Regions from separate parts of the Nocardioides sp. NPDC047086 genome, predicted to be linked through region 3. Evidence: predicted binding sites of a transcription regulator. Region 3 holds the regulator's gene; each other region holds the start of a gene.
The links. Region 3 encodes LexA, which represses DNA repair genes until DNA is damaged. Its sites were predicted from a motif close to TCGAACANNTGTTCGA; they were not measured.
Positions count from the first base shown of each region.

Region 1: the regulator LexA is predicted to act here: its motif matches at 3,783-3,798, upstream of ABZ796_RS12500 (DUF222 domain-containing protein).
Region 2: the regulator LexA is predicted to act here: its motif matches at 2,854-2,869, upstream of recA (recombinase RecA).
Region 4: the regulator LexA is predicted to act here: its motif matches at 2,205-2,220, upstream of ABZ796_RS01925 (alpha-ketoglutarate-dependent dioxygenase AlkB).

Region 1 is NZ_JBEYUV010000014.1:49,756-55,435, forward strand. Features, by position in the region: gene ABZ796_RS12490 (ABC transporter ATP-binding protein) at 1-998, opposite strand, end outside; gene ABZ796_RS12495 (TIGR03085 family metal-binding protein) at 1,087-1,710, shown strand; gene ABZ796_RS12500 (DUF222 domain-containing protein) at 2,496-3,767, opposite strand; gene ABZ796_RS12505 (serine/threonine protein kinase) at 4,472-5,680, shown strand, end outside.
Region 2 is NZ_JBEYUV010000061.1:2,795-8,474, forward strand. Features, by position in the region: gene ABZ796_RS26430 (GNAT family N-acetyltransferase) at 1-291, opposite strand, end outside; gene ABZ796_RS26435 (phosphoribosyltransferase) at 316-816, opposite strand; gene ABZ796_RS26440 (regulatory protein RecX) at 813-1,535, opposite strand; gene recA (recombinase RecA) at 1,602-2,660, opposite strand; gene ABZ796_RS26450 (DUF4396 domain-containing protein) at 2,909-3,580, opposite strand; gene ABZ796_RS26455 (hypothetical protein) at 3,711-4,187, shown strand; gene ABZ796_RS26460 (DUF305 domain-containing protein) at 4,241-4,882, shown strand; gene ABZ796_RS26465 (MFS transporter) at 4,972-5,680, opposite strand, start outside.
Region 3 is NZ_JBEYUV010000017.1:33,916-39,595, forward strand. Features, by position in the region: gene ABZ796_RS14110 (alkaline phosphatase D family protein) at 1-1,229, opposite strand, end outside; gene lexA (transcriptional repressor LexA) at 1,327-2,109, opposite strand; gene ABZ796_RS14120 (LysM peptidoglycan-binding domain-containing protein) at 2,292-2,684, shown strand; gene ABZ796_RS14125 (hypothetical protein) at 2,799-3,668, opposite strand; gene nrdR (transcriptional regulator NrdR) at 4,109-4,609, shown strand; gene ABZ796_RS14135 (vitamin B12-dependent ribonucleotide reductase) at 4,774-5,680, shown strand, end outside.
Region 4 is NZ_JBEYUV010000002.1:6,638-12,317, forward strand. Features, by position in the region: gene ABZ796_RS01905 (MFS transporter) at 1-615, shown strand, start outside; gene ABZ796_RS01910 (DUF4031 domain-containing protein) at 656-913, opposite strand; gene ABZ796_RS01915 (hypothetical protein) at 1,004-1,354, shown strand; gene ABZ796_RS01920 (GntR family transcriptional regulator) at 1,381-2,094, opposite strand; gene ABZ796_RS01925 (alpha-ketoglutarate-dependent dioxygenase AlkB) at 2,241-2,852, shown strand; gene ABZ796_RS01930 (MoxR family ATPase) at 2,925-3,938, shown strand; gene ABZ796_RS01935 (DUF58 domain-containing protein) at 3,961-4,848, shown strand; gene ABZ796_RS01940 (hypothetical protein) at 4,835-5,338, shown strand; gene ABZ796_RS01945 (VWA domain-containing protein) at 5,329-5,680, shown strand, end outside.

The DNA of each region.
Region 1 (5,680 bases), on a different contig from region 3:
GCGTCCAGCACCCGCTGAACCCGCCGATAGCCGACCACGCTGCGCGGGAACTCCCCCAGCAGCCATCCGAAGGATCGGATCGGGAAGGAGACGATGGTGAGCAGGAATCCGATCTGGACGACGTCACCGGGCGCGGCGGCACCGCTGGAGACACGGCCGACGCCGACGGCCAGGACGGCAAGGACCCCGACGTTGGGCAGCGCGGCCAGGATCGGGTCGAAGGCGGCGCGGAGCCGGCCGGCGTGGATGTTCACGTCGCGCAGCTCCTGGGCCTTGTCCTGGAAGCGGGTGGTCTCCTCCGCCTCGCGTCCCAGCGTCTTGACGACGAGGGCACCGTCGAAGGACTCGTGGGCGATCCCGGAGAGCTCCGCGCGCAGCTGCTGGGCGCGGGTCATCAGCGGCGAGGAGAAGCGCTGGAAGACCAGGTTGGCGACGACGACCGCCGGGAACACCAGGATCGCGACCGAGGCCAGCACGACGTCGGTCCAGAACATCTGACCGATCGCGATCACCATCATCGCGAGCGTCCCGACGGCCATCGGCAGCGGTGCGATCGGCGCCCAGGACGCCTCGACGTCGGAGTTGGCGTTGGAGAGCAGCTCGCCGGTCGGATGCCGGTGGTGCCAGGCGAGAGGAAGCGCCAGATACTGCCGGGTGACCGCACGGCGCGAATGGGCCTGCATGCGGTACTGCATCACCCCGGCTCCCAGCCGCCGTGCCACCACCCCGACCGCCCGCAGGATCGCGACGCCGACGAAGAGCCCGATCACGGCCCACAGCCAGCCTGCACCGATCTCGCCGTCACGCAGCGCCGGCACCAGCACGTGGTCGGTGGACCAGCCCAGCACCCAGGCGTCGGCGACGGTCAGCGCGCCGAAGAGCGCGGAGCCGAGGGTCGAGAGCGTGAAGACCGCCCACTCGCGCCGGATGGCGACTCCGAGAACCTTGAACCCGTCGGTCGTCGTGGCCCGCTGGGGTGTTTGATCCTCGTCGCTCATCTCGAGGTAAAGCCTAGGTCAGCACCGAGGTTGCGACGAATTTTTTTGGTGACTCCCCGGGTGAGGACGGCTCGGTAGGGTGCAGTTCGTGGTCTCCTTCGCGCGCTCCGAGCGCATCGCCCTGTGCGACACCGCCGTCTCCCTCGGACCGACGGCCCCCACACTCTGCGAAGGCTGGGAGGTCAAGGACCTGCTGGTGCATCTGCTCGTACGCGAGCGCCGCCCGTGGGCCGCGGCGGGGATCATCCTGCCGCCGCTCGCGCCCGTGCTGAGGAAGGCAGAGGCTGCGTACGCCGCCCAGCCCCTCGAGGCTCTCGCCGACCGCCTCCGCGACCCGAAGGGCACCCCGTTCGCGATCGGACCGATCGAGAAGGCGGTCAACACGGTGGAGTTCTTCGTCCACCACGAGGACCTCCGCCGTGCCCAGCCGGGCTGGGAGCCGCGTACGCTCCCCGCCGCTGCTGAGCGAGACCTCTGGCGCACCCTGAAGCTGCTCGGCAAGGGTCTCGTCCGATCCGCCGAGACCCCGGTGGTCGTCAGCAACGGCACCGACACCGCCACCCTCCGCGCCGGCGAGGAGCCCGTCACCATCACCGGGCCCGTCGGCGAGCTCCTGCTCTTCTGCTTCGGGCGTCACGCGGTGCGGGGTCTTTCCTTCGACGGGCCGGCCGAGCGGATCACTCAGCTGGAGAATGCCAGTCTCGGGTTCTGAGGTCGACGCTGTTTCGTGGGGTTGATGGCCGGCTCGTGATCGAGCTTTTCGAGATGACGGCATGCGGGGCGCTTTGGGCGGTCCTGGGCGCGGGGGCGCCGAGAGCGCCGAGAGCCTTGGCTGGCTTCGTCGGGAATGTGGTGGCTTGGTTGCCGAAGGGCGGGTTCCGCGGGGCTGGGGTAGCTCGTTGGGCTGGTGGCCGCCGACCCGTTATGGAGGGTGTTCTCGCCGAATCCCGGAGTCAAGGCGATGTATCGAGCTTGTCGAGATGACGGCCTACGGCCGCCGGCTTCGCCGGTCGCCTTCGGCGATCCTGGACACCGGGCTCCGTCGAGAATTTTGGCTGGTTATCGGGTCGGCGGCGGGGTTTGGCGCGGAGTTTTTGGGTTGGGTACGGGCTTGGGAATCCAGGGTCGGCGGTTCTTCCTGGGGGCTGCGGTGTTCGCGTTGCTTTTACAAGCCGATGACACCTTGTGAACGGTTCACAAGCACAGCGGTCGACCGGGCACCGATGATGACCTCGGCACGGTGGAAGGTGCCTCCTCAACCGGCTGCTGGCCATGCTGGTCTTGGACGTCTATTCGAGCAGACCGGCCGAGCAGACCGGCCGAGGGTGCGATACGCCGTGCACCAGTGCCACCGCCAGGTCCAGCGCTGCTCGATGAGCCCTGCCCATCGGATGGCCACAGGGCCACTCGGCTACTGGGCGGGAGTGGGTACAGCCACACGCGAAGTGGCCGGGGTCGGCCGGTCCGGGCGTGCCGAATCAGCCGGGGTCAGCTGGGTCAGCCGGTTCGGGCACCCCGAGTGAACCGGATCCGCCCATCGGGGAGACGCTCATAGGTGTAGTTGGGGTCGTGGATGCGGCGATGGTCGCTGGGGCACAGCAACACCATGTTCGCCAAACTCGTTCGACCACCTTCGGACCACGGTTTGAGGTGGTGGGCTTCGGTCCAGGCGGCGGGGGCGTCGCAGTCCTCGGCCTGGCAACCCTTGTCGCGCAGCCGCAGGGCTCGGTGTTGGACCGGGTGGGCCAGGCGGGCGGTGCGGCCGAGGTCGAGGATCTCAGAGTCGGTGCCCAGCACCACCGGGATCAGGTTGGCGTTACAGGCCATCTTGCGGGCTTCGGCGGCGGTGATCTGCTCGCCGTCAAAGCCCAACGCGGCGGTGCCGAGGTCCTTACGGAGGTCCTCGATGCTCATGGTGATGAACACTGTGGTCGCATGCCCGCCATGCCTGGGGAGCTGGTCCACGTCGTAGGTCTCGATCACCCGGGCGAAGGCCTGGCCCAGCAGCCGGTCATACGGTGCCTTGCGGCCCCGGTTTTCGGCCGACAGCTTCCTCGGCTGGGCCAGGGAGTCCAAGATCGTGCGCAACCGGACCCCGACGGCACGCGAGACCCTCGCGTGAATGTCGATGGTGCCGTCGCCGTTGTCACGGGAGGAGAAGAACGTGCGTCGAGCGGCGTGTTCTTCCTCTCGCTGCAGCGCCTTGGCTTCGACGGCGTCGAACCGTTCGGGGTCGATCTCGGCCAGGATCCGGCGTCCGACGATCTTGAGCTGGTTCGCGGTCAACTCGGTCGCATGCTCCACGAGCAGCTTCTCGGCCAGGACCAGGTCCTCGCCGTTGACGGCGGGGTCGGTGGCGATCCGGTCGAGGGCTTGGGTGATCACCTGGGCTTTGTCCTGCGAGACGACACCCTCGGCCAAGCCGGCGGCGACGAGGTCGTACTTGGCGACCCCGGCCGCGAGCTTGATCTGGGAACGGGCCACCCCCTTGTCGACCAGGAGCTCGGTCCACATCCACCCGGAGGCGTCCTTGGCACCGGTCTCCTCGGCGATGTCACCAGCCGTAGCGAGGACGCGGAGTTGGAGCGCGGCTTGCATGGCCTGGAGTTTTTCGATCTGGGCCAGGCGGGTCTTCTTCTGGCTGGTGCGCCAGTAGGCGGGGTCTCGGGTCAACAGTCGGTTCAGGGAGGATTCGATGGCCACCAGTTCGGCGTCGATCGGGTCGCTGGGTTCGGTGCCCCAGTGGTTGATCTCGGGTTCGATACTCATCGCCATATCCTCCCTTCGAAGAGGTGTTGTGATGGCTCTGATTCTACGCTTCAACCACCCCTCTGGCTATCTATTGTCCCTGTTCAAACGCTCTTTTTGCGGCGAGCGAACGGCGTCGTTCCTGTGGATGGTAAGTGGCCCGAAGGGCCACCCGTCACACCCGTCAACACCATCTTTCCTGCGGAGTGATTCTGCTGCGCCACACCCGGGCCGCCGCCCCGATAGCCAGCCAAGTTTTTTCTCGATCTGGTCCGGAGTCCAGGACCGCCGAAGGCGGCCGGCGAAGCCGGCGCCCGCAGGGCGTCCTTGACGCCGGTCCAGATCGAGAACACCCTCCAAGAACGGGTCGGCGGCCCAGGCCAGCCCCGAAGAAACGGTCACGAAACGAGATGGTCTCGACAAGCTCGACCACCGGACATCACCCGGTCCGCGACACACACCCCGAAGCCGGCGGCCGCAGGCCGTCCTCTCGACAAGCTCGATACATCGCATTGAGTCCGGGGTTCGGCGAGAAGACCCTCAAAGCAGAGCCAGCGGCCCCGGCTAGCCCCGAAACCAGCCCGCCAAAACCGCCTCCCGAGATCCACCCACACCCAGTCTGCGCGCACCCTCCACGGTCCCACTCAGCGGAACGACCGCCCGTAACCTCCCCACACCCCGAGACGTTGTGTCTCAGATAACCGAATCCCCCAGGAGGTCCCGCGATGCGTCGTGCGGCAGCAGTCACCGTCGCCATGCTCTTCGTCTTCTCGCTCACCGCAGCCGCCCCAGCGATCAGCGCGAGCGCGACACCGGAGCTGCGGGACGTGATGGTCGTGGGCAACAACTGGGACGGGACGGCTTCGATCGTCGATGCTCGCAGCCTCGAGGTGCTGCGCACGGACATCGACCTGGTGCCGGACAAGGACGAGGAGATCGCCGAGATACACCAGGATCCCGAGCGGCTGGCCATGTACTACCTGGTCCGCTACGGCCCCGGCGAAGGCAACGACCAGCTCGTGGACGACATGTTCACGACCCGGGACGGCAAGCTGCTGGCGGTGTCGCGTCCCAGCCTGGCCGACGTGGTCTGGATCGACATCGAGAAGGCGCTCGCGGGCTCGCCGGACCCCGTCGTGGTCGAGCAGCAGATGGACGGCCACCGCACCGACCACATGGGCCTGTCCCCCGACGGCACCAAGCTGCTGGTCTCGGACTCGACCTCCCGTTCGGTGCACGAGTACTGGATGGGCGGCGCCGGCGACCCGCGGACCGGTGAGCGACTGCGTACGTTCGAGTCGGGCGAGACGCCCCACGAGAACAACTACTCCGAGGACGGCTCGCAGATCTTCCACGCCTCCATCGGCCGCGTGTACCTGCCCGGCGACCAGAAGGAGATCTCCCTCGACTCCTTGCCGCTGATCAATCTCGACCAGCTCGGCCTCGGCACCATCCCCGGCACCGACCTGCTTCCGCCGATCAAGATCGGCCCGATCCACGACGCGATCAAGGGCGACCGCTGGTTCGAGATCGTCGACGAGTCGAGCTTCGAGATCTCCCAGCGCTGGGAGATGGGCAAGGAGCTCGAAGAAGCCGGCTACCCCTCGATCTCCTCAGCCGTACGTCCGATGGCGGTCGCGCCCGGCGAGCGGTTCATCTACTTCCAGATGTCGTTCTTGCACGGCCTGGTCGAGTTCGACACCCAGGCTGCCGACATCGACGGGAAGGTCGGCTACTCCACCGGCTCCATCGAGGAGCCCCGCACCGGCGCTGTCACCCGAGTCATCCCGCTTCCCAAGCGCACCCAGCTGCCGCGCGAGCTCTACGTCAACGACTCCGCCCACCACGGTCTCTCGATCGATTCCAAGGGCAAGACTCTCTGCGCGGCGGGCACGATGGACGACTACGTCGCGATGGTCGACCGCTCCACCGGC
Region 2 (5,680 bases), on a different contig from region 3:
GTAGTTCTCCGTCACCCACTCGGGCGTCGGCTCGCCGTCGACGGCGTACCAGCGGTGCACGTGCTCCGCGTTGAGCCAGCGGATCAGGTGCGGCAGGTCGCCGCGGGTCATCGGCCGCAGCGCCACCACCGGCATCGGGTCGGAGGAGAACTCCTTCACCTCACCGGAGAGGTCCACCGCGTACGCAGGACGCCCGGCGATCCTCGTCGCCGCCGATGCCCAGCTCTCCCCCGGGCGCGTCACGCCGCCGAGACGGTGCGTCCCGGTGTGGACGGCGACCGGCGTGAACATGTTTCCCAGGCTAACGCCGCGGACTCAGTGAGCCTGGCCGCCGCGGCGGTCGACGAGCGGCGGCTGGGAGGACCACGGGAAGTCGATCCAGCGGTCGGTCTTCTTGTAGACGTAGTCGGCGTTGATCACGGTCCACGGCTTCTCGAAGATCACCGCCGTGCGGGCCTCGGCCACATGGCCCTCGCAGAAGTCGTGGACGATCTCCAGGGTCTTGCCCGTGTCGGCGACGTCGTCGGCGATGAGCACCTTCATCCCGGTCAGGTCGACGGCTGCGGGCGTCGGCGGGAGCATGATCGGGACGTCGAGACGCTCGTTGATGCCGGTGTAGAACTCCACGTTGACCGCGGACAGGTTCTTCACGTCGAGGGCGTAGCCCAGGCCCATCCCGAGGGCCAGGCCGCCACGGGCGATGGAGAGCACGATGTCGGGCTCGTAGCCGCTGTCGACGACCTTCTGGGCGATATCGCGCACTGCGGTGCCGAACAGGTCGTAGGTCAGGATCTCGCGCTCTTGCTGCTCACTCACAGGTCGGATTCTGACACGACACCGTAGCCACCATCGTCATCGGCCAGAGCGAGCTCCTCGCGGACAATGCTGTAGGCCACACCGGCGCCGTATCCCTTGCGGGCGAGCATCCCGACCAGACGCCGGGTCTTGGTCTGGTCGTCGAAGCGCTCCAAGGAGCGCAGCTTGCGCCGGACCATCCGCCGGCCGGCCTCACGCTCGTCGTCCGGATCGATCTCATCGAGCGCGTCGCGGGCCACGTCGTCGTCGATGCCCTTGCGGCGCAGCTCTTGGGCCAGGGCTCGCCTGGCCAGGCCCTTTCCGGGCTGTCGGCTGGCGATCCAGGCTCTGGCGAAGGCCTCGTCATCGATCAGGCCGACCTCTTCGAAGCGGTCCAGCAGCCGGGTCGCGAGGGCGGCCGGGACCTCCTTCTTCTCCAGCTTGTCGGCGAGCTCCTTGCGGCTGCGCGCCTGCCCGGTCAGGGCGTCGAGAAGGATCTTGCGGGCGATCGCCTCGTGGTCGGGCTCGGGGTCGTTCTTGGGGTCTGCGGGGTCTGCGGGGCGAGGTTTGCTGCGACGGGACCGTGTTGGCCTCGACACGTCGTCGCTCCTTCGTCGCGACGACGGCTCAACCAACGAGGACGGCGGCTCGGCCGACGGGGCGGGGTCGACCTTGCCTGCCCAGGCTTCGACACCGAGGCTCACATCCCCCAGCCAGTCGGGCGCGGGCCGTTCGTCCACCCAGGGATCCTGGGTGGACGAACGGTCATGCTTTGACGAAGCCACGGGTCAGCAGGCGCCTGTGGACTAGAAGTCCTCGACACCGGCGGGCTCGGCTGCGGGCGCCTCGCCGTCGGCCGGGGCGTCGACCGTCGGCACCACCCCGAGCTTCTCCAGGATCCGCTTCTCCAGCTCGTTGGCCAGATCGGGGTTGTCCTTGAGGAAGTTGCGGGAGTTCTCCTTGCCCTGGCCGAGCTGGTCACCCTCGTAGGTGTACCAAGCGCCGGCCTTGCGGACCAGGCCCGCCTCGACACCGACGTCGATCAGGCCACCCTCACGGGAGATGCCCTTCCCGTACATGATGTCGAACTCCGCCTGCTTGAACGGCGGGGCCACCTTGTTCTTCACGACCTTGACGCGGGTGCGGTTGCCGACCATGTCGGTGCCGTCCTTGAGCGTCTCGATCCGGCGCACGTCGAGTCGCACCGAGGAGTAGAACTTCAGCGCGCGACCACCGGTCGTGGTCTCGGGCGAGCCGAACATCACGCCGATCTTCTCGCGCAGCTGGTTGATGAAGATCGCGGTCGTGCCGGAGTTGTTGAGCGCACCGGTCATCTTCCGCAGCGCCTGGCTCATCAGTCGAGCCTGGAGGCCGACATGGCTGTCACCCATCTCGCCCTCGATCTCGGCCCGGGGCACCAGCGCCGCGACGGAGTCGATGACGATCAGGTCGAGCGCACCCGAGCGGATCAGCATGTCGGCGATCTCCAGAGCCTGCTCACCCGAGTCGGGCTGGGAGACCAGCAGGGCGTCGGTGTCGACGCCGAGGTTCTTGGCGTATTCCGGGTCGAGCGCGTGCTCGGCGTCGATGAAGGCCACGATGCCGCCGGCGCGCTGCGCGCTGGCGACCGAGTGGAGGGCCACCGTCGTCTTACCCGAGGACTCCGGGCCGTAGATCTCCACGACCCGCCCGCGGGGCAGACCGCCCAGGCCCAGCGCCACGTCGAGGGCGATCGAGCCGGTCGGGATCACTTCCAGCGGAGCCCGGGTCTCATCGCCCAGCCGCATGACCGAGCCCTTGCCGAACTGCCTCTCGATGTTGGCGAGAGCGGCGTCCAATGCCTTCTCGCGATCACCTGCCGCCATGTTCTTTCCTTCCTGAGGGGCAGACTTCTTCCCCTTGCCTGCCGCTTGTCCACGTGTCTTCGTCGTCATCAAGGCAGACGCTAGACGGGACCACCGACAGTTTTGAACGGGACCCTCTGGCACGGTGTTTCACGACCCGGTTTTTGCCTGGGCGATAGCACGAACCACGCTCCACCTACTACCACACAGTAGCCCGAACAAGCGTTCGATGTGAACACCTGTTCGGGCGTGTCGAGGTGGTCGGATCCTCAGTGGCCCTGCATCTCGACCTGCTCGGCCGCGTCCGAGCCGCCACCGATCTCGTCGGCGATCGCGACCGACAGGCCACCGAGCATGAACGCGATGACCACGGCCGCGAGCGCGCCGCTGGAGAAGGACGGAATGAGGCGGCGTACGCCCTCCTGGACCGGCTCCGCGCCGTGGTACTGATGCGTGAGCGCATGGCCCTTGCCCCGCTGGAGCAGGTATCGGTTGACCGGGAAGGCCGCCACGAAGGCGACCGCGAGGGCGATCATCATCCCGACCCAGAACACGACGTTGACCAGCCCGGCCTCCATGGCGCCCGGGATGAGCGCCATGACCAGGTTGTCGACCAGCTCCATCGTCGCGATCGAGAGGGTGTCGGCGGCGAGCACGACGCTGAACGCCGCACCGAGCGCCATGCCCGACTTGAGCAGCGGCAGGGTCGAGAGCGTGTAGCCGAACACGAACGCCAGCGCGACGGCCAAGGCGATCGTCCACGCCGCGCTGAGGCCGACGGCGGTGCCGATCATCAGTCCGGCGATCTCGCCGATCGCACACCCTGTGAGGCAGTGCAGCGTGGCGCTGGCGGCCATCGCGTTCACCCCGCCGTGCCCGGAGTGGTCGGAGTGCCCGGAGTGGTCGTGTCCGGCGTGCACGTGCTCGTCATGCGACGTCATGTCGCTCCCTTGCTGGATCCGTTCGGTGCCTACCCGCCAATTCATACCCCATAGGGGTATTGAGTTGCAAGCGATATCGGGTTCGTGGCCCGCTTTGTCCAACGGTGGCCGACTCCCTAAGGTGTGCTGTGTGTGGACGGCGGTGCGACGCGAGCGGACGACCCGGATGGTCGCGCGCGCCGGTCTGCTGACCGCGGTCGTCGTCACGGTGGCCGGCCTGCTGGCCATGCATGCGCTGAGCCTGCACGGCACCGGCACGGACGGCGAGCACGGGCGCATGAGCCTGCCCGCCGCGCATGTGGCGCACAGCCACGCCCTCGATCACGCAGCCCACGACACGACCCACGACACGACCCACGACGCGGCCCACGACGCGGCCGACGACACCGGTCACCCCGGCGGTGAGGGACACACGGCGATGATGCTGTGCGCCGCGTTCCTGATCGCGGCGGGAGCGCTGCTGCTGAGCAGACTGTGGCGGCGTACGCCTGCCTGGTGGTTCGCCCATTCCCACCTCCGGTCCCGGGCCGCCGGGTCCACGCCCTTCCGCACGCATCCCGCGACCGGCCCGCCGCCGGAGTGGGCGTTCTCTGTCATCAGGTGCTGAGCGGTCCTCTTCCACGGACCCCGAAAACAGCACTTGACAAGGAGAAACAACAGATGCGTAAGCACCACCCCCTCATCCGCACGACGTGGGCGGCGGCCGGCTTGGCCGTGCTGCTGACCCTGTCCGCCTGTGGCGGCGGCGACGAGTCCGCGAAGCCTCAGGAACTCTCGGAGACCGAGCACAACAAGGCCGACGTCGCCTTCGCGACCGACATGATCCAGCACCACGCCCAGGCGATGTCGATGGTCGACCTGACCATGGACCGCGACCTCGAGCCCGAGGTCCAGGAGCTGGCGGACGCGATCCGGGCAGCCCAGAGTCCGGAGATCGAGACCATGTCCGGCTGGCTCCAGCAGTGGGGCGAGGAGGTCCCCTCGACCATGCGCGACCACGTCAACGGCGGCCACGAGGGCCACGGTGACGAGGACAGCAGCATGTCCGACTCGATGGAGGGCATGGAGCACGACATGCCCGGGATGATGTCGGCCGAGGACATGGATGCCCTCGAGAAGGCCTCCGACGCCGAGTTCAGCGACATGTGGCTGGAGATGATGATCGAGCACCACGAGGGCGCGGTCGAGATGGCCGAGACCGAGCAGGACGAGGGCCGGTTCAAGCCCGCCGTCGACCTGGCCGGGACGATCATCGAGTCGCAGTCGACCGAGATCGACACGATGGAGAAGCTCCTCGGCTGACCCGTCGACAAACGACGGGACGTTCTTGTCGGTTACCAGTCGGTAGACCGACAAGAACGTCCCGTCGTACCTCGAAAGAGGAGAACTGGTCAGGCCGACCGGCGGGCCACGTACGCAGCCCCGAACAGCACCACGACCAGGCAGATCGTGCCGAGCGCGAGTGCCGGATATCCGGCCAGGTCGACGACGATCCCCGACACCGCCCCCGCGCCGGCAGCGGCGACGCCCATGATCAGGTCGGCGGTGCCCTGGACGTCGGCACGTACCTCGAGCGGGGTGTGGTCCGCGACCGAGGTGGCTGCCGCGATCGTGGCCAGCGACCAGCCGAGACCGAGCAGGAAGAGCCCGACGAAGATCCGCGCCGAGCTGCCCTGCGGCGCCGCGGCGCACAGGACCAGGGACACCAGGAGCACCCCACCGCCGAGCGCCATCACGTCGGCCCGGCCGACCCGGTCCGCGAGCCAGCCGGCGACCGGCGCGAAGGCGAACATGCCCAGGACGTGCCCGCTGATCACCAGCCCGATGATCTCCAGGCCGGCGCCGCCGTGCTCCATGTGGAGAGGCGTCATCACCATCACCGCCACCATCGTGGCGTGGGCCGCGGCCTGGCCAGCGACCGCTGCCGCGAGCGCGGGGCGCGCCCGGATCACGGCCAGCGCCCGCCGCCAGCTCGTGGTCTCGACAGGCTCGACCACCGGTGAGGACTCCGTGGCCGGGGCACCCTCCCGGGCGACCAGCAGCGGGTCAGGTCGCAGGAAGACGCCGACCACGAGCGCGGCAGCCAGCATCCCCATGGCT
Region 3 (5,680 bases):
GCGGTGTAGCCGTCCCACTGGTCGACGTTGTAGGCGACGCCGTTGTCGGGTAGCAGGCCGGTGACGTCGTTGACCGGGGCGATCAGGCTCTTCGGGAGCGCGCCGAAGGTGACCGGCGCGATCATCACCGGGTTGCCGACGATCTTCCACCGGGCGTCGGTGAGCAGGCCGTCCTTGAGCCAGGCCAGCTGCTCGTCGCCGGTGATGGTGCGGTCGGGGTCGTCGACCTCGGCGAGCTCGGTGCGGGCGACCTGCTCGGAGCGGTAGGAGCGCAGGTCGAGCATGCTCAGCTCGAGCAGGGTGCCGAACCGCAGCCGCCGGTAGATGCGGTCGTGGAGATGATCGCGGGTCTCCACCGTGGCGGTTCCGCTCACGCGCAGCGGCATCCACTCGTCGTAGGCCTGGTTGGCGTTGGTCTTGCGGTCGATCCAGTCGTACTCGCCGGGCTCGTTGTTCTCGGCACCCAGCAGCCAGGCGTCGTTGGCCGACTCGTGGTCGTCCCAGGTGACGATCCAGGGCAGCCGGGCGTGGGCGGCGGAGAGGTCGACGTCGCGCTTGTACTGCGCGTGCCGGATCCGGTAGTCGGCCAGCGTGTGCAGCTCGTTGGCGGGCTCGTGCGGCCGGACGTCCTCGTTCGCCATGCCGTAGCCGTACTCGCCGGGCGCGTACTCGTAGATGTAGTCGCCCAGGTGGATGATCGCGTGCAGGTCGTCACGGGCGGCCAGGTGGCGGTAGGAGGCGAACCAGCCGGCCTGCAGGTTGGAGCAGGAGACCACCCCGAAACGTACGTTCTCGGGGGCCGCGTCGGCGGCCGGAGCGGTGCGGGTGCGACCGACGCGGCTGGCCTGGCCGTTGTAGGTGAAGCGGTAGAAGTACCAGCTCTCCGGGGCCAGGCCGGTGACATCGAGCTTCACGGTGTGGTCGCGGTCGGGACCCGTCTGCTGGGATCCCTTCGCGGTGACGCGGCCGAAGTCCGCGGTGGGGGAGACCTCCCAGCGGACCAGGACCTCCTCGCCCTGCCCGGACCCCGGAGTCGCATCCGCCGTCGGCGTGACCCGGGTCCAGATGACGACGCGGTCCGGGAGCGGGTCGCCGGAGGCGACGCCGTGCTGGAAGTGGTTGAGCGAGCCGCTGGCGGCCTCGGCGGGATCGGGAAGCGCGACGGCTCCGGCGGCGGTCGCCAGCCCGGCGGCGATGAGGGTGCGGCGGTCGATCTGCGTCTGGGTCACGCAGTAGGGAACGACGCAGCCGCCGGCCCTGTCATGGGTCGGCGGCTGCAGTTCACGCAGAGTTCCCGGAGTGGTTCCGGGAGGTATGGCACGGGGCTCAGAGGCTGCGCAGGACCGCCGTCACCTTGCCGAGGATCCTCGCGTGCGTCCCGTCGATCGGCTCGTACGCAGCGTTGTGCGGCAGCAGCCAGACCTTGCCGTCCTTGCGGGAGAGCGTCTTGACCGTCGCCTCGCCGTCGATCAGCGCGGCCACGATCTCGCCGTTCTCAGCGGTCGGCTGCTGGCGCACGACCACGAAGTCACCGTCGCAGATGGCCGCGTCGACCATCGAGTCACCGGTGACCGAGAGCAGGAAGAGGTCGCCGTTGCCGACCAGCTGCTTGGGCAGCGGGAAGACGTCCTCGACGCTCTGCTGGCTCGAGGTCTCCTCGGCCAGGATCGGACCACCGGCCGCGATCCGCCCGACCAGGGGGACCATGGCGGCGGCGGGGTTGGGGTTGATGTCGGCCTCGGCGGTGATCGTCGCCTCGGCTGTGCTGGTCTCCTCGGGCTCGCCGGACATGGCCTTGCGGTGGGCCATCACCTCCGGAAGGAAGACCTCGAGAGCGCGCGGTCGCTTCGGGTCCTTGCGGATCAGACCACGCTGCTCCAGGGCACGGAGCTGGTGGGCGACGCTGCTGGTGCTGGTCAGCCCGACCGCGGCGCCGATCTCGCGCATGCTGGGCGGGTAGCCGCGCTGCTCGATGCTGTCGCGCAGGTGAGCGAGGATGCGCTGTTGACGCGGCGTGAGCCCGGTCGCGTCCGGCGGCCCGTCGGGCAGCTCGCGGACGCGGCTCTTCTTCGAACCGCCTGATCCGGTGCCTGTCTTCTGCGTGGTCATGTCATCACATTAGTCCCTCTGGCACCACGACATCAAACATTTGTTCGACGTCGCAGGCAGCGCGTGTCGGCGTTCGAAAATTCCTGGGGTCGCTACTTGCGTTGTTCGAACACGTGATCTACCTTCGAACATGTGCTCGATCGAACACGTGATCGAGAGACTTGTGATCAGGAGGCCGTGAGATGAGTGCAACCGTCTATGTGCTGCCCGTAGCCGAGCCGCCGCGTCCGGTGCCGGAGGTGCGCCGCTCGACCGTGCGGCTCACCCGTCGCGGACGAGTCGTCGTGTTCGCATTCGCGCTCGTCGTGCTCTTCGGGATCGCGCTGATCGGCGCGCGGGTGGCGTTCGCGGTGGAGAACAGTGGCGACACCGATGCCGGATTTCGTGGCCCCGCCCCCGCCGCCCACACGATGGTCGTCGGCGATGGCGACACGCTCTGGGATGTCTCCTCGAAGGCCGTCGCCGGGACCGACGCTTCGATTCGGGAGATGGAGCAGACGATCAAGGAACTCAACTCTCTCGAGTCCTCGATGCTCGTGTCCGGCCAGACCCTGATCATTCCGACCGCGCCGTAGGGCGTCGCCACAGATGTCCGGCTGCTCCTTCGACCCCTGGCAGCCGGCTACCGGGGAAAGAGTGAGAGTGCTGCAGAGGATGGGAAGCGTCTGCAGCACTCTCGCGTATCCGGGTCAGTGGCGCCCGCGGTAGGGGCTGTCCGGCTCGGCCGGCGGCCACTGCTTGTTGCGAGTGCCGTGCCGCGGCGGCCACTCGTCGTCCGGCTGGACCGGCGGGTCCTGGGGCTGGCGCTGGGTGGGCATCGCCTGGGTCGCGGCGGGATCCTCGGTCGGTCGAGCCCGCGAGCCGGTCTGGCCGTAGCCGGCCGGGGCCGGATAGGCACCGGACTGATATTGCGCCGAGCCGGCCTGCTGGGCCGGGTAGCTGTCCGAGCTGTATCCCTGCGGGGCGTACCTCGGGGTGCTCTGCGGCGTCGAGGTCGGCGTCGGCGGGCTGGAGTAGTAGGACGGCTGGGCGGGCGGCGGGCTGGTCGGCGGTTGGTAGGACGAGGCGCCGTAGGCGGCTCGACTGCCGGTGGTGCCGTAGCCCTGATCGCTGTTGGGGTAGCCGTAGGGCGACTGGGAGCCGGTGTCGGTGTAGGCCGAGCGGTTCGTGGTGTCACCGTAGGGCGGCTGGCTCCCGGTGTCGGAGCTGTGCCGGCCGTAGGAGCCGGTGTCGTCGTAGCCGTAGGGGCCGGTGCCGTAGTAGTCCTGCTCCGGGTACGCCTGATCGGAATAGGTCTGATCGGCGTAGGTCTGGTCGGGGTAGGCCGGGTCCGAGTAGTCCTGCTCCTCGACGTAGGCGTTGGAGTGGCTACCGGTGTAGTCGTCGGCGGGTGGCGTCGTCGGGGTGCCGGTGAGGGCCCGCCAGGCCTTCCCGGCGAAGGTGAACGTCAGGAAGAGACAGGCGACTGCAACGACCGCCGCGATGGCGAGCTTCGCCCAGGCGCCGGAATCGCCTCCTCGTGCGTCGGCCCCGAAACCGACGGCGACCCACACGAGCACTCCCCAGATGATGAGGAAGGCAAGTGTCGCGATCGCAGGCAAGATGAACGGTGGCCGGGGACCGCTTCTGGGGCGCGTGCCTCTCCGCGACCCGACGCGATTTCCTCCGGAGATGTTTGTCACGGGGGCCATTCTTACTCATCCGGGCCAGTCCGGCGCCGCTGAACCGGAATCTTTCGGTGTTTGACCGGCGACACGCCGGACACGCGGGTAAACCCGACCCTCGCTTGCATCGTCGTGGGGGCGGGCGTACGGTTACCACTACATCTAGTAGTTACACCGCTGTAGTTATCCACATCTAGTTCACATGAACGGGTGGATGGTTCACAGCGACAGGGGTGTTGTTCCACAGGGACTCACGCTCATATCCACAGGTTCCACAGGCTCGGGCCGCCGTTGAGACGGCCTGGATCCACAGGTCTCACGAGAGGGGCTCGACCGTGCACTGTCCGTTCTGCCGACACAGCGACACCAAGGTGCTCGACTCCCGCGTGGCCGAGGACGGTGGCCAGATCCGGCGCCGCCGGGTCTGCCAGGAGTGTGGGAAGCGGTTCACGACCGTCGAGCAGATGCAGCTGATGGTGGCCAAGCGCTCCGGCGCCGCCGAGCCGTTCAGCCGCGACAAGGCGGTGCACGGCGTACGCAAGGCGTGCAAGGGCCGCCCGGTCACCGAGGACCAGCTCGCCTGCCTCGGCCAGGAGGTCGAGCAGGCGCTGCGCAGCCAGGGGCTGGCGGAGGTTCCCAGCAACGAGGTGGGGCTGGCGATCCTCGCGCCGCTGCGCGAGCTCGACGAGGTGGCCTACCTGCGCTTCGCGAGCGTCTACCGGGCCTTCGGCTCGGCGGACGACTTCGAGCGTGAGATCCAGATGCTGCGTACGGAACGGGAAGTCCAGGACTTCGAGGCAGAACATCCGGTCGAGGCCCCGGTGGGCACCGACTAGGTCCCACGGCCATGAAATAGGGATGGCATAGACGGGCCCGGGCAGGCCGTGGGGAAGCGACCTGCCCGGGCCATCCAGCACAACAGATAGAACAGATCAAGGACTCCACCATCAGCACCGACCAGCAGTACGGCACAGCGATCGATGACAACAGGGGGAACGAAATGACAGACACGGCAGCAGAGGCACAGGCATCGACGAAGGCAGGCGCCGGGCTGAAGATCGAGCGGATCTTCAGCACCGAGGGCGTTCACCCTTACGACGAGATCACCTGGGAGCGGCGCGACGTCGTCCAGAAGAACTGGAAGACCGGCGAGACCGTCTTCGAGCAGACCGGAGTCGAGTTCCCCGACTTCTGGTCGATCAACGCCTCGACGATCGTGACGACCAAGTACTTCCGCGGCGCGCTCGGCACCGAGAAGCGTGAGCAGAGCCTGAAGCAGCTGATCGACCGGGTCGTGAACACCTACGTCGCCTCCGGCAAGGAGAACGACTACTTCGCCTCCGAGGCCGACGCCGACCTCTTCGGTCGCGAGCTCACCTGGCTGCTGGTCAACCAGCACTTCGCCTTCAACTCGCCGGTCTGGTTCAACGTCGGCACCGAGTCCCCCCAGCAGGTCTCGGCCTGCTTCATCCTCTCGGTCGACGACTCCATGGACTCGATCCTGAACTGGTACAAGGAGGAGGGCCTGATCTTCAAGGGCGGCTCCGGTGCCGGTCTCAACCTCTCCCGCATCCGTTCCTCCAAGGAGCTGCTGAAGTCCTCCGGCGGCACCGCCTCCGGCCCGGTCTCCTTCATGCGCGGTGCCGACGCGTCCGCGGGCACCATCAAGTCCGGTGGCGCCACCCGCCGCGCGGCGAAGATGGTCGTGCTCGACGTCGACCACCCCGACATCGAGGAGTTCGTCGAGACCAAGGCGCGCGAGGAGGACAAGATCCGCGCGCTGCGCGACGCCGGCTTCGACATGGACCTCGGCGGCAAGGACATCTCGTCGGTCCAGTACCAGAACGCCAACAACTCCGTGCGGGTCTCCGACGAGTTCATGCGCGCTGTCGAGGAGGGCAAGAAGT
Region 4 (5,680 bases), on a different contig from region 3:
GCGCGCCGATTCCGGCTCCCCTCGTGGGTCAACCCGGGCGTGATCCTGCTGCTCGCCGGAACCTTCACCGCCTCGCTCATCCTCATCGCCGAGGACCTCGGCACCGTCGCCGCGATGCGCGACTTCGACCGGACCGCCCTGCTCGGGCTCGTCATGGCGATCTGGGCGCTCGGTTCGCTGCTCGGCGCACTCATCTACGGCGCCCTCAACAGCCACCCCTCGACCGCGGTCATGCTCGTCCTGCTCGGCGCGACGACGGTGCTGACCGCGTTCGCCTGGGACCCGATCTCCTTCGCCGTCCTGCTCCTGCTCAGCGGCTTCTTCTGCGCGCCGACCCTGACTGCCGCGCTCGAGGCGATCACCAGCAGCGTCCCTTCGACCGTACGCGGCGAGGTGATGGGCTGGCACGGCTCGGCCATCACCCTCGGCAGCGCCGTCGGCGCCCCCGCCGCCGGGTTCGCCATCGACCTGATCGGCTGGCAGGGCGGCTTCGTCCTCGGCGGCGGCCTCGGCCTGCTGATCGCGGCGGCCATCTGGCTCACCACCCGACGGATGTCCACCCCAGCCGAGACGTCACTCCCGCCGGGCGAGAAGTCACCCGCGTCGGCCGAGTAGTCACCACGTGCCGTCTCGGCCGAGGTACGCGACGTCTCGGCTAGCGGGGTTTGCGGCGACGTAGGCCCGCGGCGAGGAGAGCGGAGACCAGGGCTCGGGAGGTGACCTCGACGGCACCCGCGGCGACCATGTCGTCGTAGGCCTCGGCCGGTACGTCGTAGTGATCGCGGTCGAAGCCTCGGGCCGGGATGCCCATCCGGCTCGCGAAGGCGTGCAGCTCCTCGTAGGAGGTGTCGCTGGCGAGGTGGGACCACATCCGGCCGCGGCTGGGTACGTTCGGCGGGTCGATGAGGATCACGGGGCATTCTTACCGCGTCCGTCCTGAGGCGCCACCCTGAGACGACCGCCCGGGCCCATCGCCTTGACCGGTCGGCAAGAATGGTCCGTGATGAACACGACAGTGCTGTTCGAGGCTCGGGCGAGGGTGCTCCATGACCTCGATGCCCGCGGACTCGCCGGTGCGGCAGCCGTCTCGGCCCTCGAGGACGCCATGACCGAGCGCGGCTGGTGGGTGGACCAGTGGCCGGAGGGCAAGGCGTACGTCGCCGGCCTGGTCGCCCAGGACGTGCAGGACCTGCTCTTCGACGGCGAGGCGTCCGCGCGCTGGCCGGTGTGCACCACCTGTCCGCCCGAGTCGCCGGTGCATTCGCTCCACATCACCCCCGACCTGGGAGGTCCGGACCCGATCTGGGTCTGCGAGGAGAGCGGCGACGTGGTCGCGCCCCTCGGCAACCTCTGACCGAGCCCGGAAGCGCCGGGAGAGCCTCAGGACGGACCGAGCTGCAGATGTAGCGCATAGCGGTCGGCCCGGTAGACCGAGCGGCACACCTCGACGTAACGCTCCCCCGCGACCGACTTCCGCTGCCGGCGGAGCACAGGGACGCCGACGGAGAGGCCGAGCAGGGTGGCCTCCTCGATGTTGGCCACGTCGGCTCGGAAGGTGTCATCGACCCACGACGGCCGCATCTGCCGGCTGCCCAGCTCGGCGTAGAGGCTGGTCGGCGCGGTCCGCTCGAGCATCCCGGGCACGATCGCCTCGTCGAGGTAGACGTCCTCGATGCAGATCGGCACCCCGTCGCCGCGGCGCAGGCGCCGCCAGTGGACGACGGCAGCACCCTCCTTGATGCCCAGCGCGCGAGCGATGGTGGGCCCGGCCTTCTCCCGGCCGAGCAGCAGCGTCTCGGAGGATGCCTGCATCCCCCGGCGGGCCATCTCCTCGCTGAAGCCGAGCACCGGGCTCGCCGCCCGCGGCGGGCGCGCCACGAAGGTGCCCCGGCCCGGGATCCGGACCAGCAGACCGTCGGCCACGAGCGCGTCGAGCGCCTGCCTCACGGTGGCCCGGGCGACGCTGAACTTCTGGACCAGCTCGCGCTCGGAGGGCGCGGAGGCACCAGGGCTCTCGCCGACGACCAGCTCCCTGACGTACTCACGGATCTGGACGTGCTTGAGCGACCGCTCTCCCTCGACCGACCGGACCATGAGCTGAGCGTAGGTGTACACCTCGCGTACGTCCCGAGTTTGGTCAAGTTGTGACATTGCAACGAGATGAGGCAGATCTTCTGCAACGAAATGCGGAGACTGGATTTCGCTAGAACAAGTGTTCGATCACGAGGTACGCTGTGAAGGTGGACTTTCAGGGAACACTCTTCGCCCCCACAGACGACGAGACCACCGAGACGACCTACGAGCGGATCCATCTCGACCGCGGAGCCTGGGTGGACATCGCCCGCGGCTGGCTGCCCGATCCCGACGACGTCTTCGCCGCGCTGGTCAGCGACGTCCCGTGGCGCGAGGAGCGTCGGCAGATGTACGACCGCGTCGTCGACGTACCCCGGCTGCTGCACACCTACGGCCAGGGCGACCCGCTCCCCCACCCACGTCTCGCCGAGGCCCGCGGCCGCCTCACCGCCCACTACCTGCCCGAGCTGGGCGAGCCGTTCGTGACCGCGGGCTGCTGCTACTACCGCAACGGCCACGACTCGGTGGCCTGGCACGGCGACAAGATCGGCCGAGGCCGCACCAACGACACGATGGTCGCGATCGTCTCCGTCGGCGACCCCCGCCGGCTCGCGCTGCGTCCCCATGGCGGCGGCAAGGGGATGAGCATCCAGATGGGCCACGGCGACCTCGTCGTCATGGGCGGCTCCTGCCAGCGCACCTGGGAGCACGCCATCCCCAAGGTCTCCTCCGCCGGCCCCCGGATCTCGGTCCAGTTCCGCCCCCGCAACGTCTTCTGAGGCGGCCCCCAGATGCGTTCCGTACGCTGGTAGGAAAGGATGGGACCGACAGCCGATGCCTCTGGAGCCGCCTTGACCACCACCGCACCACCCCTCGCCCCGCCGTCCACCGAGGAGATCGCCAGGGCGAAGGAGATCGTCGGGCGGGTCAGCACCGCCTTCAGCAGCCGTGTGGTCGGCCAGGAGCGGCTCAGGACGGCGCTGCTGATCGCGCTCCTCTCCGAGGGTCACGTGCTGCTCGAGAGCGTGCCCGGGCTGGCGAAGACCCTGGCCGCGAGCACCCTGAGCCAGACGGTCAAGGCGCAGTTCTCCAGGATCCAGTGCACCCCCGACCTGCTGCCGAGCGACATCATCGGCACCCAGGTCTACGACCAGCGCAACCACGAGTTCGAGACCCAGCTCGGCCCGGTCCACGCCAACTTCGTACTGCTCGACGAGATCAACCGATCCTCCGCCAAGACGCAGAGCGCCATGCTCGAGGCGATGCAGGAGCGCCAGACCTCGATCGCGGGTCACATCCACCCGCTGCCGCGCCCGTTCATGGTGCTCGCCACGCAGAACCCGATCGAGGAGGAGGGCACCTACGTCCTCCCGCACGCGCAGATGGACCGGTTCCTGCTCAAGGAGATCGTCAACTACCCCAGCGACGCCGAGGAGCTCGTCGTCCTGGAGCGCATCGAGGCCGGCACCCTCGGGCCCGACCACGAGGTGACCCGCCCGGTCGCCGACCCCGACGACGTGATCTGGCTCCAGGAGCTGACCAAGCGCGTCTACGTCGACCCGGCGATCAAGCGCTACATCGTCGCCCTCGTACAGGCCACCCGCAACGCCCGCCAGCTTCTCGGGCCGGAGACGGGTTCCTACGTCGAGATCGGCGCGTCCCCGCGTGCCTCGATCGCGTTCCTGCAGGCCTCGCGCGCGGCGGCGCTGCTGCTCGGCCGCTCCTACGTCACCCCCGAGGACGTGCGCGAGCTGCGCCACAGCATCCTGCGTCACCGGCTCCACCTCAGCTTCGAGGCGCTGGCCGAGAAGGTCCAGCCCGAGATGCTGGTCGACGCGCTGGTCCGCGCCGTCCCCAGCCCCTGAGCCGTCCGACCCGAGCACCGACATGGCGACGTACCTTCCCCGGATCCGCACTCGGCTGATGATCCATGCCCACCGTAAGGTCGTGGGCCTGCTCGACGGGGAGTACGCCAGCCTCCAGACGGGGCGCAGCATGGACTTCCACGACCTGCGGGAGTACGTGCCCGGCGACGACGTGAAGGACATCGACTGGAAGGCGACGGCCCGGTCCCGGAGCCTGCTGGTCAAGCGGTTCACCGCCGAGCGCCAGCATCTGGTGCTGCTGGCGATCTCCACCGGCCGGAGCATGGCGGCCCAGGCGACCGGCACCACGACCAAGCGCGAGCTGGCGATCTTCACCGCCGGCCTGGTCGGCTGGCTGGGCGTACGCCACGGCGACAAGGTCGCGGTCGCCTACGGCGACTCGGCGACCCAGAAGCTCACCAAGTCCGCCGACACCGAGGTCGCGCTCGAGCGGGCGCTGGGGCAGGCCCATGACGCGATCACCCCCGACGCCGCCGAGGCCGACATCGTCGCGGTCCTGCGCCACATCGCCACCAACGTACGTCGCCGGGCGATCCTGCTCGTGGTCACCGACGAACACTCGGTCAGTGACGAGATGGCCGCGGTCCTGCGCCGCCTCACCGTCCAGCATGAGGTGCTGGTCGCTGGCATCGACGACCTCGACCCCACCACCGCGGTGGCCGGCGGCGCCCCGACCGTCGACATCGACACGGTCTCCGCCCTGCCGGGTTGGCTCACCGGCGACGCCGTCCTCCAGGCCCAGTACGCCGAGCTGGCCGCCGCCGAGGAGCACGGCCTGCGCGGCACCCTGGACCGCCTCGGCATCGCCTACCAGCGGGTCCGGGACGACACCACCGCCATCGGCGCGGTCTTCCATCTGCTGGAGAGGCACCGTCATGCGCGCCGGTAGCGTTCCCGAGGAGTTCCAGCAGCCGCTGGCGCACTCGGGCTGGTGGCTGGTGCTCACCCTCGGGCTGCTCGCCGCGGTGGCGCTCTACTTCCTCGCGGTCATCGTGCTGACCCGCAAGCGCAGGCCGGTCGTCGAGGTCGAGACGCCGTGGGTGCCCGAGCCTCGTGACCTGCGTGCCGAGCACCTGGCCGAGATCGACCGGATCGAGCGGGCGGTGCACCGCGGCGACGTCCCGGCGCGGGTCGGCCACCAGCACCTGAGCCGCACGGTGCGCGACTACGTCGCCGAGGTCAGTCAGATCCCGGCCGACAAGATGGTCCTCGCCGACCTCAAGGCGACCGTACGCAGCGACCCACGCACCCGCCCGCTGGCGATGGCCGTCGAGGTGATGTACCCGCCCGCCTTCGCCTCCGAGGAGGAGGGCAAGGCTGCCGAGCGCTTCCCCGAGGCGCTGAGCCGGGCCCGTCAGGTGGTGACGACATGGACCTGAGATGGCCCGTCCTCGGCGCGATCGTGCTGGTCCTCACCGTCGCCGCGATCGCCGCGATCGTCGTCTTCGCCGCCCGGGTGCATCGCCGCCCTGCCGACGCGGTGCTCGTCGCCCACACCGCACGGCTCAAGCGGCTGCCCCGGTTCCGTGAGCTCGCTGCCCAGCAGCGGTGGCTGTCCTGGTGGCAGACCGCGGGGATCGCGCTCGCGGTGATCGGGTGCATCTGGCTGATCGCCCGGCCGCAGACCACAGACATCACCCAGAACCGCTACTCCACCCGCGACATCGTGCTCTGCCTGGACGCCTCGACCTCGATGTTCGACGAGGACACCCAGGTCACCC